3 regions of the Blautia sp. Marseille-P2398 genome follow, and region 2 is predicted to be linked to each of the others. Evidence: riboswitches for the same ligand, from Rfam matches in the RefSeq annotation. Region 2 holds a riboswitch; each other region holds the start of a gene.
The links. A riboswitch is a leader RNA that binds a small molecule or an ion and turns the genes downstream of it on or off. The one in region 2 is predicted to bind cobalamin.

Region 1: it holds a riboswitch for cobalamin, as region 2 does, so the genes downstream of both, ACESZG_RS18175 (ABC transporter substrate-binding protein) here and ACESZG_RS08580 (leucine-rich repeat domain-containing protein) in region 2, are expected to answer to the same signal.
Region 3: it holds a riboswitch for cobalamin, as region 2 does, so the genes downstream of both, ACESZG_RS04730 (sirohydrochlorin cobaltochelatase) here and ACESZG_RS08580 (leucine-rich repeat domain-containing protein) in region 2, are expected to answer to the same signal.

Annotation. Positions count from the first base shown of each region.
Region 1 is NZ_CAXSTD010000024.1:13,002-18,854, reverse strand. It holds gene ACESZG_RS18180 (iron ABC transporter permease) at 1-568, opposite strand, end outside; gene ACESZG_RS18175 (ABC transporter substrate-binding protein) at 583-1,707, opposite strand; cobalamin riboswitch at 1,822-2,102, opposite strand; gene ACESZG_RS18170 (ABC-2 transporter permease) at 2,178-2,828, opposite strand; gene ACESZG_RS18165 (ABC transporter ATP-binding protein) at 2,825-3,670, opposite strand; gene ACESZG_RS18160 (GntR family transcriptional regulator) at 3,674-4,045, opposite strand; gene ACESZG_RS18155 (sensor histidine kinase) at 4,220-5,853, opposite strand, start outside.
Region 2 is NZ_CAXSTD010000006.1:65,475-71,327, forward strand. It holds gene ACESZG_RS08575 (IS110 family transposase) at 1-773, shown strand, start outside; cobalamin riboswitch at 1,106-1,309, shown strand; gene ACESZG_RS08580 (leucine-rich repeat domain-containing protein) at 1,512-2,330, shown strand; gene ACESZG_RS08585 (adenosylcobinamide amidohydrolase) at 2,375-3,490, shown strand; gene ACESZG_RS08590 (sodium:alanine symporter family protein) at 3,832-5,217, opposite strand; gene ACESZG_RS08595 (TIM-barrel domain-containing protein) at 5,561-5,853, shown strand, end outside.
Region 3 is NZ_CAXSTD010000003.1:72,789-78,641, reverse strand. It holds gene ACESZG_RS04740 (ABC transporter substrate-binding protein) at 1-711, opposite strand, end outside; gene ACESZG_RS04735 (hypothetical protein) at 862-1,881, opposite strand; gene ACESZG_RS04730 (sirohydrochlorin cobaltochelatase) at 2,206-3,603, opposite strand; cobalamin riboswitch at 3,804-3,981, opposite strand; partial or broken gene hisI (phosphoribosyl-AMP cyclohydrolase) at 4,175-4,501, opposite strand; gene hisB (imidazoleglycerol-phosphate dehydratase HisB) at 4,580-5,167, opposite strand; gene hisD (histidinol dehydrogenase) at 5,275-5,853, opposite strand, start outside.

The DNA.
Region 1 (5,853 bases), on a different contig from region 2:
CAAAATTGGAAAAAGCAGAACATACCGCACTGACAGCCATTCCGGCAAGGATCAGTTTGGCAGAAGTAGCTTTTCCGCCCATGTTTGCAATGGCAATTACTGCAAAAGAAGTGACCATTGCACCAATAAATGCAGGAACACCAACTGAGTTTCCACCGAGAAATCCACCAACTCCAAGCATGATCGCCAGTGTTGCACCAAGGGATGCACCGGATGAAATACCAAGTACATACGGATCTGCCAGTGGGTTCTGGACAATCGCCTGCATAACTACGCCACAGACGGAAAGAGCCATTCCAACTGCCAGAGCCAGCAGGACTCTGGGCAGCCGGATCAGCCACACAACATCGTGAACTGCGCCTTCTGCATAGGCGGACAGGCTTTTGATATGAAACAATTTATATGCAATGACACTGTAAACATCTTTCAGTGACAGATCTGCATTTCCAAAAGTGATTGCTGCAAGAATGGAAAAAATCAGAAATGCCGCAAGCCCGATAAGAACTGCCACATACATGGATGTCCTGAGCACACTGCCTTTTTTTGTCTGTGAAACCTGTTCTTTCACTGTTATGTCCTCAATCAGTCAAGATTCACATCCGGATATAATCCTTTTGCGAAAGTTTCAATACCATCCTGTGTACGTGTTGCACTTGCGTACATTTCACTGAGCATGATCGGATAAACACGACCGTTCTTTACAGCGTCAAGGCTCTGAAGTGCTTCGTCATCCTTGATAACGGCAAGCTGGCTTTCTTTTACAGTTTCCGGATCATCACCTGCATATGGCATGTATACAACAAAAATCACATCAGGGTTTGCTGCAATGATATCTTCTTTTCCTGCTGTAGAAGCATCCGGGTTTGCCAGAGTCGCACCCAGTTGTGTTACCATATCTCCACCAAGGCTCTTTGCACCATAGTTTGTGATATCTTCTCCAAGAGGTTCCAGAACCATTACGCTTGGTTTCTCTTCTACATCTGCTGTTGCTGTAAGAGTTTTATCGATCACTGCCTTTGCATCATCTACGATTGCCTGTGCTTTGTCCTGTACATCAAAAATCTTTCCAAGATTTAAGATGTCTGTAAATTCATTTTCCAGAGTTCTGTCTCCGTCAGGGCGTGTGTTTGTGTTGTAATAAGTGTTGCAGCCTTTGTCGATCCAGTCTGTTACATTTCCGAGATTTTTATCAGAAAACAGGGAGCTCCAGGATAAGATCATGTCTGGCTCCAACATCGTTACAGTCTCAAGGGATGGGGTAAATTCATCAAGATAATTTGTTTTTGAAAATGCATCTTTAAGTTCATCCGGAACTTCATTGTCAAGACCTGCTGTAGCTACCAGGCGGTCTTCCAGACCAAGTGCAAGCATGGTTTCAATGCTTCCCTGATATACAGCAAGAACTTTCTCCGGTGCCTTTTCATAGGTTGTTTCGATTTCATTTCCATCATAATCATAGGTTGTGATGGTCAGAGGATATTCTGTCTTTGTACCTTCTGCGTCTGCTGTTTTATCTGCATCTGCTGAATCCTGCGCGTCTGCATCTTCCTGTGTATCAGAGTCTGCATCTGCTGCCGGCTGGTTGTCCTCTTTGATTGTCTCAGAGTCTGCTCTCTCTGCTGCAAAAGCTGCCGGAGCTGCGGAGACAGCCATAGCTGCTGCCATCATAATTGCCATGATTCTTGTGGATAAATACCTGTTTTTCATTTGACTTCCTCTCTTTTCGTATATGTTATTTACCTGTTCGTGTAACCGAAAAGATGGGACTTCAGAAAAAGTAAAATAGAAGTGATAAAAATAACGGATACTTTTTACGGAAGCTCCTTCTTTACGCTGTCAGGCAGGTTTCCTGACTCACAGATCACAGAAAGTTCCCATAAAATAAAAACTGATACAACATCCATGCTTCAGCAGTTCATGAATGTTGTATCAGAAATATTTCCAGATACTCTCTGACAGCCGGATTCCGCCTTCTCACATATTTATGCAATGACATATTACAATCCCGCTTTTTTCTGTATACAGTGGCCGCAACCGTTCAGGCATTTCACCTGATTCCCTCTCACATTACCATACACAAAATCTGCATATGATAATGTTCACTTAACAGCTTATTCAATTACGCTGATACAATTTTAGCACACTGCTTTTATAATTACAACCATATTCGAGACACATCAGAATTCTTTCTTCTCCATAAGCCGGACACCAATCCCAAAAGACCCCATATATACAATTACTGTAAACAATACAACTCCAGCCAATACCATTCCCCGGTTAAGTCCATTCAGCCATGCATCGACTGCGTCTGCTGAAAGTCCCATTGTTTTTATCAGAATATAAACTACGGCAAATATAATAGCCCACATGACCATTGCAATATAACGTCCTTTTTCCGCTCCAAAATGTATTACAAGCGGGAGCGATACCGCCAGCATAAGAAGTGCCAGTGGAATGTATATCAGGCTGCCAATGATAGTCTCACTCAGACACCCCTGAAGCTCTGCCACACCTTTACAGATTACTCCCGTTATCGTTGCAATTCCCCACGCTACAGCCGTAAGCCCTGCTCCCAGCAGATATTTTTCCGCCACATACTGTTTTCTGGTAACCGGCAAGGTCATAAGAAACGCAAGACCATTATCAAACTCATCATAACTTATAGTCGTAATGGCAAAAATTGCTGTGACAATCGTAAAATATCCTGTAGCAAAACTGACACTCCCGCTTCCTGCCAGATTCAGGATGACTTCCATTACAACAACCAGGATAAAAAACTGTTTCTGCTGTTTCATCAGTTCTATATCCTTTACAAATAATCCCTTCATACCTGTTCCTCCATCATCACTACCAGATCATCAATCTTTCCATTCTCAATTACAACATCCGGGTAATTTTCCATATAAAATTGTTTCTGGTTTGTCAGACACCTGTATCCATAAGCTTCTTTCCGGATCTTAATAAGGTATTGCTGATCCAGTTTTTCATACTCTTCTTCTGAAACTTTAAGAACTGCATAATCTGACAGCAGTACATCTGTATCCTCATGAAGAATAATTTTTCCGGCATGGATCATATAAAAATCGTCACAAAGACTCTCCAGATCTGATGAAATATGCGAACTGATCAGAATAGAACTGCTTTCATTTTCTTCCATATATTCTCTCAGCATGTTCAGCACCTCATCCCTGGCAATCACATCCAGACCAACTGTGGGCTCATCCAGAATCAGCAGTTCTGCCTTATGACTTAATGCTGCCAGTACTTTAAACTTTGCTTTCATGCCAGTGGAAAATTCTTTGATTTTCTTGTCTGTGGGCAGATTGAATCTTCTGCACTGCTGCAGGAATTTCTCTCTGTCAAAATCCGGATATATGCTTTTCATAATATTGGCCACGCCCGCTGCTGTCAGATACATACTGAAACCTGAATCTGCAAAAACAACTCCCAGTTTCTGCTTATCCTCCGGCCTAAGCTCTTCTGCCTTTTTCCCAAAGACCTCTATCTCTCCGCCATCCGGATGAATCAAGCCGAGCAGAGCTTTAAATGTGGTGGATTTCCCGGAACCATTTCTTCCAATAAGTCCTGTAATCATCCCAGGCTGTACTTCCATAGAACAGTCCAGCGAAAAACCTCTGTAATGTTTCTGCAAATGACTGATTTTCAACATGTCTTAGTCCTCCATGATCATTTCAAAAAGATTTCTGATTTCCTCATCGTTCAGTCCACATCTTCTGCCCTTCATGATTGCCTGCTCCAGATCATGTTCTACTTCTTTGAGCTGTTCTTCCCTCATCAGGTTTTTATTTGTGGCTGCAACGTAGGTTCCTTTTCCATGAACAGTGACGGTAAATCCCTCTTCTTCCAGATTGTCGTAGGCTTTCTTCACAGTCAGGGCACTGATCTTCAGTTCCTTTGACAGACTGCGTACTGAAGGTAATACAGTGTCAGGCTGTAACTCTCCTCTGATAATCGCAGACTTAATCTGGTCTATGATCTGTTCATAAATAGGTACCATGGATGAATTATTGATTATTATATGCATATGTTTCTCCTCCATCTGTAAACAGTATATAACAGTACATAACTGTTGTCAACTGTTTTATACTGTTATACATGATATTTATTTGCTTATAATCAAAAATGGATATTCAACCTTATTTCCGGCAATCTTTCACAATCGCCTTCTCATAAAATTGAATATCCATATAACCTTAATCTAACTCTGTTTTTTCGAATTAACTTTTAGTGGAAGTCTTATGGTTACAACTGTGCCTTCTTCCAGCTGTGAGCTTATGGTAACCCCATATTTCTCTCCATAAATCATACGAATCCTTTTATTTGTATTTCTGACGCCTATACTCTTTCGCTCTTTATTCAGAACCTCTTTCAAATCTTCCTCACAGATTCCACATCCATTATCCTCTACATAAAAAAGAATATCATTTTCTTCTTCCTCTGCTGAAATCCAGATCTTCCCGGAATCCTGATAATTTTTAAATCCATGCACAATGGCATTCTCTACAAACGGCTGCAGAAATAACTTTGGAACTTCCAGACTTCTTAAATACTCCGGTATATCCATACTCACTTCAAATTGATCCTGATATCTTTTCTGCATAATTCCAATATACCGTTTAAGCCAGTCCAGATCCTCCCACAGCGGAACCAGAACATCACCATTCTGGCTGGTATACTGAAGCATTCTCGACAGATCCAAAAGCATTTTGCTGGCATTTTCCTGTTCTCCTTTAAGGCATACCCAGTTAATGATATTCAGCGAATTATAGAGAAAATGGGGATTCATCTGTATATTTAACGACATGATCTCCGTGTCTCGTTTCTGGATCATCATCTCATATTTCTCATGAACCAACATCTGCAGGTTCTGATTCATTTCATTCAGTTTTTTATAAAAAAACGCAAACTCATCCCTGTTGTCATATACAATTCTTGCAGTAAAATTACCCTCTCCTGTTTTCTCTATCATGTGCAGCGGTTTATAAACTTTTTTCCCAATCTTTCTGGAAATAAGAACAGCCGTAGTAACAGATAAAATAATTTCTATAGTTACCAGAATCAATATTGCCCTGGTAAGATCTGTAGCAATATTCTTGCTGAAAACATTAACTGGAATCATGGCAAGTGTATACCATCCCGTCACCATACTTTTGGAATAGGTTACGATATATTCCTGATTATTTGCACCGTAGTATTTTACAGTTCCTTTATTCTCCGTAATTCCCATATCAGCTGCAGTTACATTTCGAAACAGCTTTGATTCATTCTCACCGTAAGGACCAACAACACTGCCATCTTCACTCATGATATAATAAAGAATCTGAGAATTTGCCTTTGTATACTTTTTCAGCATATTATTCAGATTATCCTCTGTAAAATTAACCACCAGATACATTTGATCAGTCTTATTTTCCAGATGTTCAATATGTCCTGATTCTACCCTGCTTAACTGCAGCTTTCTGACAGCCGTAAATACATGCTCATATTCCAGAAAATCTCTCGGCATATCTTCAATTGAAAACATGTCCATATAATTATATGCCGGAATCCACACAAGTTTTCCATTTGCCTCATCTGCTGCTTTCTGTATTTTAGAACCCATAAAGCTATAATTTGGATAATAGTTCTTTTCCTTTTCGCCAAACTGATAATACGGAGTCACAATATGCGTAGAATAAACCGTGTTATTCCACGGCAGATAGTCCAATAAAATTTTTGAAATTTCCTGACTGGCACTTTCAAGCTGCATACTGTCAGACGTATCCAGATTCTGAAATATTTTATAAATTCTCGTATCTACATTTATTTTTAATGAAAATTCCTCAATATAAT
Region 2 (5,853 bases):
CTATGAAAAATAATCTTATCGGCATCCTTGACCAAACCTATCCTGGTGTTAATACTTACTTTGACAGTCCTGCACGCAGTGACGGCAGCCAGAAATGGGTTGATTTTGCATCTACATACTGGCATGTGGACTGTGTCCGTAAAATGTCCCTGAATGCCTTTATCGACCATTATCAAAACTGGTGCAAACGCAAGAAGTACAACTTCAGTCAGTCAAAAGCTGAAGAAATCTATGGAAAAGCAAAGGAACTTGTTCCTGTACTTCCAAAGGATGCCATTACAAAGCTTATTATCAAGCAGGCTGTAGACCAGCTTAATAGTGCCTCTACAACTGTTGAGTCACTACGCACTCTCATGAATGAAACTGCATCCAAACTCCCGGAGTATCCTGTCGTTATGGCTATGAAAGGTGTTGGAACTTCACTTGGTCCTCAGTTGATGGCTGAGATTGGAAATGTTTCCCGTTTCACTCACAAAAGTGCTATTACTGCATTTGCCGGTGTAGATCCCGGTGTTAATGAATCCGGAACCTATGAACAAAAAAGTGTTCCTACCTCAAAACGAGGTTCCGCTGATCTAAGAAAGACTTTATTTCAGGTAATGGATGTCCTAATTAAAACGCATCCTCAAGATGATCCTGTTTATCAGTTCTTAGATAAGAAACGTGCTCAAGGCAAGCCTTACTATGTCTATATGACTGCAGGTGCCAACAAGTTTCTAAGAATCTACTACGGACGAGTGAAAGAATATCTCGCATCTCTTCCAGAGTCTTAATTATCCACCAAAATTTTCAGACCAGCACTGGCGTGGTGGTCTAATTTTGATACCCAATTTTCAACCTGTATAAATTTTTCAATATTCTTTCAATTTAGCCTTGACTTTTTATTTGCAGGCTAAAGTAACGAGAATGCGACGCGCAATTATTCAAAACCAAAAACATTACCTGCAAATCATACAAATCCCCACACATCCAATAACCAGCGCACAGAAAAGAAACGCTTTCCCTGCGCGTCCCCTCCCTGATTTTGTCTCCCCCTCAAAAAATTTGTTGTCTTTTCTCCAAAAAAGTGTATAATACGTATAATACAATTTAATCGAACATTCATTGACAATTACCGGTTTTTAGTTCTGTCAGTCACGGTATAGAAATGTCGGACTTTCAGCTAAGAGGGAATCAGGTCAGAATCCTGAACAGTCGTGCTGCTGTATACGTGCAGCCATATCTCATATCCATTGCATCGTTATGCGAGAAGGAGAGACATGGCGTTACTGCGTGAGTCAGAATACCTGCTATAAACTGCCGCCATTAACTACACGCAATAGGAAATGGAAGGGTGATCTTCTTTAGTGTTCTCTTTTTTACAGAAGTATCATCCTTACATATGTTTTCTCTGTTCCTTTTAAGGAATATAGAACACCGGCAGTTATTGGTACCTTGTTATTTTTATCATAGTCCATACTACTCCCATGCAGAGAAAACAACATTGTCTATCAGCAAAGGAGTATTTTTTTATGTCAAATTCTCTGACACTTACGCGTCGTAACTGCGGACAGTATATTGAGAAGAATATGGAACTTCCACAAAACTGCCGCTCTATCTCAGCAGAAACCTTTTTTAACAGACCTGATATTCGTTCTGTGGTATTTCCCTATGAAATGGAACAGATTGGAAACAAAGCCTTTCAGGGATGTTCCCGGTTAAACAGAATAGAGCTTCCTGAACATCTGCAAAAACTTGGCATAGGGGTATTTTCAGACTGCATTTCTCTGAAAAAAGTCAAAATTCCCGCCAGCCTTACCAGTATTCCAAAAAACGCATTTAACAATGGCCGGAAACTGAACAGTCTGGAGTTCGCCCCGAACAGCAAACTGACATTTATCGGTCCGAATGCCTTTTCAGAATGCGCTACTCTTACGGAAGTTGTTTTCCCTGCCTCTCTGGAAGAAATCGATGACAGGGCTTTTTATAAATGTAAGAAACTGAGTTGTATTTCTTTTCCGGGGGGGGATTTAAGGGTTATCGGAAAGCAGGCTTTCTATTTCTGCGGAATGGATTCGCTGCAGCTGCCTGATTCGCTGGAAGTTCTTGATGAGAGTGCTTTTTTTAAGTGCTGTAATCTGACCTCTGTGGTGATTCCGCCCAATGTCAGATACCTTGGAAAATGGATCTTTCATGGATGTAACCGCCTGCAGTATCTGGAGATTCGCCATGATCCTGAATTTATCGGGGAATGGATCATCAACAAAGCGGCTACGATCCGCTGTTATAAAGGTTCTAAAGTAGACAGATACTGCCAGCAGTCAGGATTCAAAGTAGAATACTTTTCCTAATAACAACAAAATCTGTATTGAACAGACAAAAAAGAGGAATGTTTATGAATGATACTTTTACTTATTTTCAAAAGAAGGGATGTACTGTTTTTTCTTTTCCGGGAAAAACAAGGGTTCTTAGCACCAGTCCTCTTAATGGCGGGATCACTGCTCATCTCACGCATGCTTTAAATATCAACTGCATGAATGGTGCCTATGAATGTGAAATGCTTGGAAACACCTATGAGGAAGACCTGAACATTCATACAAAAGAGCTGGGAATTGATCCGCAGACAGCAACCGCACTCAGCACAGCGGCATGGACTGAACTGTGTGCTGTTGAGAAAATCTGTTATCAGGAGTTATCCGTGACTGCTGCTGTTACAGGGGGAATTGATTCAAACGGAATGTGTCCGGGAGATCCTTCTTCTTACTATGAAAGAAACGGTGCTTACGAGATGCTGCCACCCGGTACGATCAATGTTTTTATCTATATCAATCAGAATGTTACAGAGGCAGCCATGGTCCGCTCAATGATGATTGCTTCGGAGGCAAAAGCAGCGGCCGTTTCACATCTCTTACTTGGAAGCTGTTATTCAGAAGAAATCGCGACAGGTTCTGGTACTGACGGAATGGTGATTGCCTCGGCTATGGAGGGAGAGCTGACACTTACCGATGCCTCCGGACATTCCAAGCTTGGAGAGCTGATTGGCAGGGCAGTCCGTATGGCAGTAAAACATGCCCTGATGAAACAGACAGCTGCCTGTGGTCCGAGACAGTTTCAGGTTCTTGTTCGTACTGGCAGATATGGAATCACCCCGGGAACTCTGTGGGATTTTTATACAGAGCACGAGATTCTTTTTCATGCATACAATATTAGTTTTAAGAAAGCTTCTGAGCTGGAAGGAATACTTCTATCGCGAAACAGAAACAGCAATCTGGTTTTATGTGTGTCTCTTTATCTTCATCTGATGGATCAGCTTCGCTGGGGACTAATCATGGAACCGGAGGCTGTCCGAGAGGGAAAAAGGCTGCTTCTTTATGGACTGTACTGTGGACGGGATACTTATCTGGGCGATGTTTATCCTGAAGATGTATGGAAGAACGAAGTACTGAAAACATTTTCACTTAAAGAACAGCTGATTTATATTTTAATCTGTTATTTTTCTGTCAGATCATAGTTGGATCATCACATTTTTATGGTAAAAATATTCTATGCCTGCTTTCTCCTGATGAAATACAAAAGGGAAGTGAATAGAATAAGTTCAATGTCCACTCACTTCCCTCCTGAAATCGTTGAAATCTATATACACATTATAAGGGAAAAGCCGCAAAAAAGCGAATCCGGGTGGTTGTGGATAAAGTAAAAATGACGGATAAAAAACAGTACATAACATCAATAAAAAAATTTAAAATTCGTCATTTTTACTAATGCCCTATGCAAGGGTCTGAACAATAACCTAACATCAAGCATCAGGTAAACTAATAAACAGCCTGAAGAAAACTCTCCAGACTGTTTTTATCATTTCTGTGCGAAATACTCTTTTGTAAGTGTAATGGCGGTTCCTGAAAGCAGGAATACACCAATTAAGTTGGGGATTGCCATGAGACCGTTGAATGTCTCAGCAATACTCCAGAGAAGTCCCAGATCTACAGTTGCACCAATGATTGCCACTAATGAATAGGCGATCATAAATGGGCGGATAACTTTTGCAGAGAATAAGAATTCAATGCAGCGAGCTCCGTAAAGTCCCCATCCGATAATCGTTGAAAATGCAAAGCAGCACATGGCAACTGCCGTAAAGATGGAAACCCAGCCTCCATATGTAGCAGTAAATCCGGAAATTGTAAGTTCTGCACCTGCCGCTGCACCGTAATTTACCGGCACGCCGCTTACAAGGATTACAAGTGCTGTCAGAGTACAGATCACGATCGTATCTGCAAATACCTCAAAGATACCAAACATACCCTGTTTTACAGGTTTGCTTGTATCCGCACAGGCATGAGCGATAGACCCTGTACCAAGTCCGGCTTCATTGGAGAAAATACCTCTGGAAACACCCTTTTTCATACTGAGGAAAAAGCTTCCGATCACACCACCTGTCACTGCTGACGGATTAAAGGCTCCATAAACAATATCATGGAAAACTGCCGGAACTCTTCCGATATTTAAGATCACAACGCCCAATGCAAGTGCAATATAAAACAATGCCATAAACGGCACCAGCTTCTCGGAAACACTTCCGATTCGCTTGATACCACCCAGCAGTACCATACCAACCAGCAGCGTGATCACAATTCCAAGGATCAGATTCAGTCTGCCTGTGGAAGACTCTGAGATCACATTAAAGTTAATAAGAGCTGTATCAATTGCTGTTGTAATGGTATTTACCTGCGTGGCATTACCTGTTCCAAATACAGTCAATACACCGAATGCAGAATAAAGAACTGCAAGAAATTTCCAGTTCTTTCCCAGACCATTCTTAATATAATACATAGGTCCGCCTACATAATCTCCATGTCTGTTTCTCTCACGGAAATGTACTGCCAGGGTAACCTCTGTAAATTTCGTGCACATTCCAAGGAGCGCGGAAACCCACATCCAGAATACAGCTCCCGGTCCGCCGATGGCGATAGCTCCGGCAACACCGGCGATATTTCCCGTACCTACTGTACCTGCCAGTGCAGTACAGACTGCCTGGAAAGGTGTCATGGAACCGTCAGAGGCTTCTTTTTTCTTAAAAATTCTTCCCAGTGTGGTTTTAAGCGCATACGGGAATTTGCGGATCTGGACAAAACCAGTCCGCAGGCTCAGGTAAAGCCCTACGCCGATAATACAGATCATAGCCGGGACACCCCAGATAAAATTATTTACGACGTTATTGATGGATTCAATTGTCTGAAGCATGTTAAATAAACCTTTCTTTCGTGTAATAATAACAGTTTAGCACTTTTTTCACCGTATGTACAGAAAAATTCTATTAAGATAAAGCATTAAAGCACAATAAGTTAACAGCGCAAACAGATACGATCAGCCGCTCCACTGCTTGCCATACCCATATCACTGCTTCACAGTTTGAGCAAAAGTCAAAATAACGTATAAATTTGTCATAATTTCAGTAGCATTTCCTCACCCAAACCTCTATTATTGTAAATATGAAATCAAGGAAAACACCTATGTATTTTCTAACAGTACTTAAGCGTTTCAGTCATTAATTTAACACTTTTCAACCTAAGGAGGACATGACAAAATGATTCAGAAATATACTTACGGAACCCCATTTGAAACCGATGCCATCGTAACTTCTATCCCGGCTTCTGAGGGAACTCCTGCATACGGAACTATCTCCACAGAGAACGGCTTCTCTTTTACTTATGACATGGATGACAACGATGTTGTCTATGGTCTGGGCGAATCAAACCGCGGAATCAACAAACGTGGATACGTTTATGAAAGCAACTGTTCCGACCAGCCAAACCATACAGAAGATAAAATCTCCCTCTACGGAGCACATAACTTCATCGTAATCTCCGGAAAACAGAC
Region 3 (5,853 bases), on a different contig from region 2:
ACCTGTATCTTTATCATCAGAGGTCAGAACTTTGTCAAGCTTGTCTGTCTGCTCCTTAAATGCCTTCTCAGCTACATCTTCCTTTCCGAGAAGCACAGCATAGAGTTTCATCCATTCAGTTCTTCCCAGAGGATGGCTCTCATAACTGGAACGTTCTACCATTACCGGGATACCAAACTGTTCCAGTTTCTCTTCCACCTCCGGATTATGATGGATCATAGTTGATTCAATGGCAAGACCACAGCCTTCATCCAGGATCAGTTCATAATCCGGTGCATTGTACTTGCCTGCATAAATCATTTTTCCGGATTCCATGGCATCTTTTGCTTCCTGGATATACCATCCATTCTCCTGAGTTCCTGAAAGACGAATGCTGTCAATACCGTCAATTGCGCGGAAAAGATCCATGGCAGAGGTTGCTACCAGATAGATGTTGTTCAGCGGTTGTTGAATAACTGTGATATCTTTTTCAAGCCCCTTTGGAGCCTTTTTTCCCTCTGGAACTACAAGAAACTGTCCTTCCTGATCGATAGTAATCAGAGCATAGCCATCATTGTAATAGTCTACGCTGAATTCTTCTGCGTAGGAAAGTTCCATACTGTGATCATAGGTAAGTCCCGGGATATCCACAGGAGTTTTTGCATTGTCTTTATCTGCTGCGTATGCTGTACAGACAGTGCATATACAGATAATAAATAATGCAACTGACATAAAACCGATAAATATTGTTTTTTGCTGTTTCTTTATTATGTTTTTCATCTTTATAATTGTTTCTTTCTTTGTTTGTAATTGTTCAGTACCTTCACAGTTACGAGTCAAAATACATCAAAAATCACTTTTGGAAATGGAAATTTGATATGATTATTTTGCTGTTTTTTCTGCTTCTTTGGCAGTTGTGGAATCAAAATTTAAGGTGTAGTCAATCTCGTGAGGCTCACTCATTGCTACTGTATCTGCTGTTACCTCCATCTCTGCATCAAATACGCTGACAGGGATTTCAAAAGTGGAGTTTCCGTCTTTATTAACCGGCTCATATTTCTCACCATCCACAAGCATATAATCATAGTTCGGACTGCTCCATACGATAGTTGCTGTAGCTTTATCGCCTTCTACATTAATGGCTGCAGGAGAATCAATGGTTGCTCTTCCTGAACCGCCTGTAAGAGTTACATCCATGGTATAATCGCCGTCTTCAAGATTCAGATCTGCCAGAGTCTTACCTTCACTTGTCTTACTGTCTTTCGCATCTTTGTCTGTGTCATCTGCTTTGGAATCTGCATCTTTATTTTCTTTATCATCTTTTTTTGCATCTGTATCATCGGATTTTACAGGATTTTTGACACTTACCTTATGGTCATACCATTTTCCTTTTGTTCCGATCAAAGCTACATCGAATTCTTCATCAATTGCGGGTACCGGGATATCAAATCCATATACTTCCTCACTCATTCCATCGCTGTATGTAACAGTATCTGTGGTTGGCTCAAGAACCTCTGCCCCGTCTTTCTGTGCATCTTCTGCCTTTCCGACGAAAAGGTTTACAATTTTCTTAGAAGCAAGGCTTACATGGATAGTCATCTTGCCATCCTTTACTGTAAGGGTTCCTTTTCCATCGTTTGCTTCATTTACATGGAACATTCCGCTGTCTGTATCAAATTCTGCTGTGTAGGTGCCATCCTCTAATGTATCACTCTTGGATGCATCTGTTTCTTTATTATCTGTGTTTTCTGAATCAGCATCTTTTGCAGTTGTTTCTTCTTTATCAGTGGTTTCTTCTGTTGCCGTATCAGTATCTGTCTTTGCAGCAACCGGGCTTGTACCGATCAGAGTAGCTGAAATAGTAAGTGCTGACATTAATAATGTAAATGAACGTTTCTTCATGATTATTTCTTCTCCCTTATCTTCATATTTTTTATAGTTTTTTCTATCGTGCTGTTCAACCCATCTGCTGCAGAGCAACAGGCTTTTGAACAGGTGATGGCAAATATATTATAGTAATTCCAGAAAATAATGCAATTAAGACAGTTCCTCTGGATCTTTCTCAGATGTGCGCACGTTACTGTGAACGGAATGAACAGAAACGTGCGAACTGTTTGCAGTATTTTATGGAATTGCTATGACTTCTTTTTTTCTTATCATATAATATATCTGCCCGGAAACTTTTGCAAGTTCTCCGGGCAGTTTATCTTGTTTGAACAATATTTTTTATTCAGCGTCAGCCTCTGCAGTATCAGCTGTTGTCTCAGCTGCGTCATCTGCCTGTGCATCGTCTGCACTGTCATCTGTTGCTTTGGCATCAGTATCTTCTGCTGCTGCATCGTCAGATGCTCCAAGAGAATCAATTGCTGCTTTTGTATGAGCCACATACAGATCTTCTACTGCTGCGATTCTTCCAAGACCTGCGATCTGACAGTCAACACTGTCGAAATCACCGGATGCCTCAAACTGAGATTTCCAGGAATCTGCATCATCACCAGCCATATCATTGTTAGCGTGGTCTCCGGCAACAACCATCAGAGGACGAAGGATTACATTCTTGAATCCTGCTTCTTTTACTTTCTCGATAACCTTGTCACATGCTGTGTCTTCCGGTTCTCCCTCTACAGTTCCGATGAAAGCGTTTGTGAATCCAAGATCATCCATCTGTGTCTGCATCTGGTCATAGGTTACGTTAGCTGTATGGGATGTACCATGTCCCATGAATACAAATGCTGTGCCTGCATCTGCTGCTGCTTTCATATCATCAAATCCAGCTTCCTTGCAGGCTTCATCTGTGATCGCCTGAGCAACTGCTTTCTTGTCATCATTGATCACTGTAGCGTCATCACCAACTTCACCGAGCATTGGCTCTGCAATTGCAACAGATTCAAATTTGTCTTTGTATCCATCAATTGCCTCTGTCATTTCATCATATTCTGCACCATGCATCAGATGTGTCGGCTGTACAACAAGATTCTTAACACCGTTAGCTACTGCACGGTCAAGAGCTTGCTGCATATTATCGATTACTTCATCATCTCTTGCCTGTACATGGTTGATGATAATCTGTGCTGTAAATGCACGTCTTACTGACCAGTCCGGATATGCTTTTGCAAGGGCATCCTCGATTCCTTTGATATCCTCTGCACGGCTGTCGTTGAAGGATGTACCAAAACTTACTACAAGAAGTTCATTCTCACCAATCTCATCCTGGTTACGAGGATCATCTTTGGAAGCATCACCTGTGTCACGTCCAAAGTATTCAGGGCTTGCTTCTTCACCTGTTACCAGTTCTTTCTGAGCATCTGTAAGTTTGTCCCATGCTTCTTTTGCTGCTTTGCAGTCTTCGTCAGTTGTGTCTGTTCTTTCCTGAACATAAATCTTATCGATCAGGGCACCAACTTCGTCTGCGGCTTTCTGATCATCATCAGAAGCTTCTGTTGTATCATCAGATGCTTTCTCTGTATCTGCTGCATCTGCATCGTCTGCAGCTGCTTCTGTGTCATCTGCAGCCTCTTCTGTTGCTGCATCATCAGATGCAAAAGCAACTGTACCTGTTGCTGCTGTCATGGAACAGGTCATGGATACTGCCAGTAATAAGGCTAACATGGATTTTCTTTTCATTTCGTTTTTCCTCTTTTATTTCTCGTATTTCCGGACAATTGTATGCACAAAAAAGGCAACTGCATATTCTGCAGCTACCGCCTTCCCATAAATACATGGTTTATATGTACCAGATATATCTGTAATTTCCGATTCTGTCTGATTCATTTAATAAAAGAGCTATGTATCGTTATGAGAATACAGGTTCTGTATACCGCAGACCTTAAATTCTACGCCAAGGCAGTTCTCCTGACTTCGATCATCGCTGTTTCTCCCTTCCCGGTTTCCCAGTGGTTTCTGAAAAGCAGCTCCCATACACAGTGACGGTATCGCTCCGGATTCTCACCGGATTCTCTTTTGCGCATCAAGTACGATGCAACCTTTGCGTTATAACATTGCACATATTCAATTCGGATATTCTTTTTTTATCACATTTTACCAAAAATGTCAATACAATTCGTGTATATTTTCCTTTAATGTTTGGCATTAGTGTTACTGTTCACTCCGTTCACAGTAACGTAGCCAAAATTCATTCCAGATTGCCTGCGGCAATGGAATTTTGGCTTGTATATTATCGCGTTATTCATTACACTTCTGTCAGGGTTTTGAAAAAACAGGTTCTGTTTCCGGTATGGCAGGCTGCACCGATCTGCTCTACTTTAGCAAGGATCGTATCATTGTCGCAATCCAGTGTAAGGGATTTTACAAACTGGAGATGTCCGGATGTGAGTCCCTTCGTCCAGAGTTCATTGCGGCTTCTGCTCCAGTAAGTCATTTTACCTGTTTCAAGAGTGGTATTAAATGCTTCTTCATTCATATACGCCAGCATCAGCACTTCGTTTGTCTGATAATCCTGGGCTATAACAGGTACCATTCCATCACTGTTTAATTTAAAATCAGACCATGCGATGCTGCTTTTTAAATTCACTGTATTTTCCATTTTCTGTCTCCATCTAATTTATTGATTGCCATAAATCATTTCGTAAATTTTCAAATTTTACAAACTGCCCTTGGTAGACAGAATATCTGTGATCCTTGGATCATAGGATGTGGCTGCGTCCAGTGCTTTGGCAAAACTTTTGAACATTGCTTCTGCTACATGGTGATTATTCCCACCTGCCAGAACCCTGATATGAAGATTCATGCCACAGGCATAGGAAATGGCATAGAAGAACTCTTTTACCATTTCCGTAGACATGTCACCGATCCTGTCTGTGGTAAACTCTGCATCCCATACAAAGTAAGGTCTTCCGGACAGATCGATCGCACAGAGCACCAGGGATTCATCCATGGGAAGGATGCAGCTTCCATAGCGCTTAATCCCCTTTTTGTCACCAATTGCTTCTTTTAATGCAGTTCCCAGAACAATTCCTGTATCCTCGATGGTGTGATGGTCATCCACCTGAAGATCACCATGGACTCTGACACTGAGATCAAAGAGCCCATGACGGGTAAATCCATCCAGCATATGGTTAAAAAATCCCACACCTGTCTCAATATCAGAATATCCGGTTCCATCCAGATTTATTTTTAATTTGATTTCTGTTTCTTTTGTATTTCTTTCTGCTGAGGCTTCTCTTGCCATGGTTAAGTCCTCTCTGTCTTACTTATTTTCAAACACTCTGAATCCATTGTTTTAATGCGCAAACTACAGTTTACATTATAGCAGATTTCAGATTCAAAGCCTTACCATTATTCTTTATCTTCATCCTCAAAACGAACTGCAATAGAATTTGCATGTGCAGTAAGCTGCTCAGAAGTTGCAAACTGAATGATATCTTTGTGTATATTACGCAGTGCGGATTTTGAGTAATATACAATACTTGATTTCTTGATGAAATCATCTACGGAAAGGGCTGAGAAAAATTTGGCTGTTCCGTTTGTAGGAAGTACATGGTTCGGACCTGCAAAATAATCTCCCAGTGGCTCGGAACTGTACTCTCCGATAAAGATCGCACCTGCATTCTTCACTTTCATCATATCTTCAAAGGGATTGGCTGTCACGATCTCCATATGTTCCGGAGCGATTTCATTGGCTGCCTCAATCGCCTCGTCCATATCCTCTGCGATCAGAATGTATCCAAAGTTATCAAGAGACTTCTGAATGATTTCTTTTCTGGAAAGAACCTCCACGAAACCTTTTACTTCTTCATCTACTTTCTTCGCAAATTCCTCACTTGTAGTGATCAGGATAGCACATGCCAGTTCATCATGCTCTGCCTGGGAAAGAAGGTCAGCTGCCACAAAATGCGGATTAGCTGTCTCATCTGC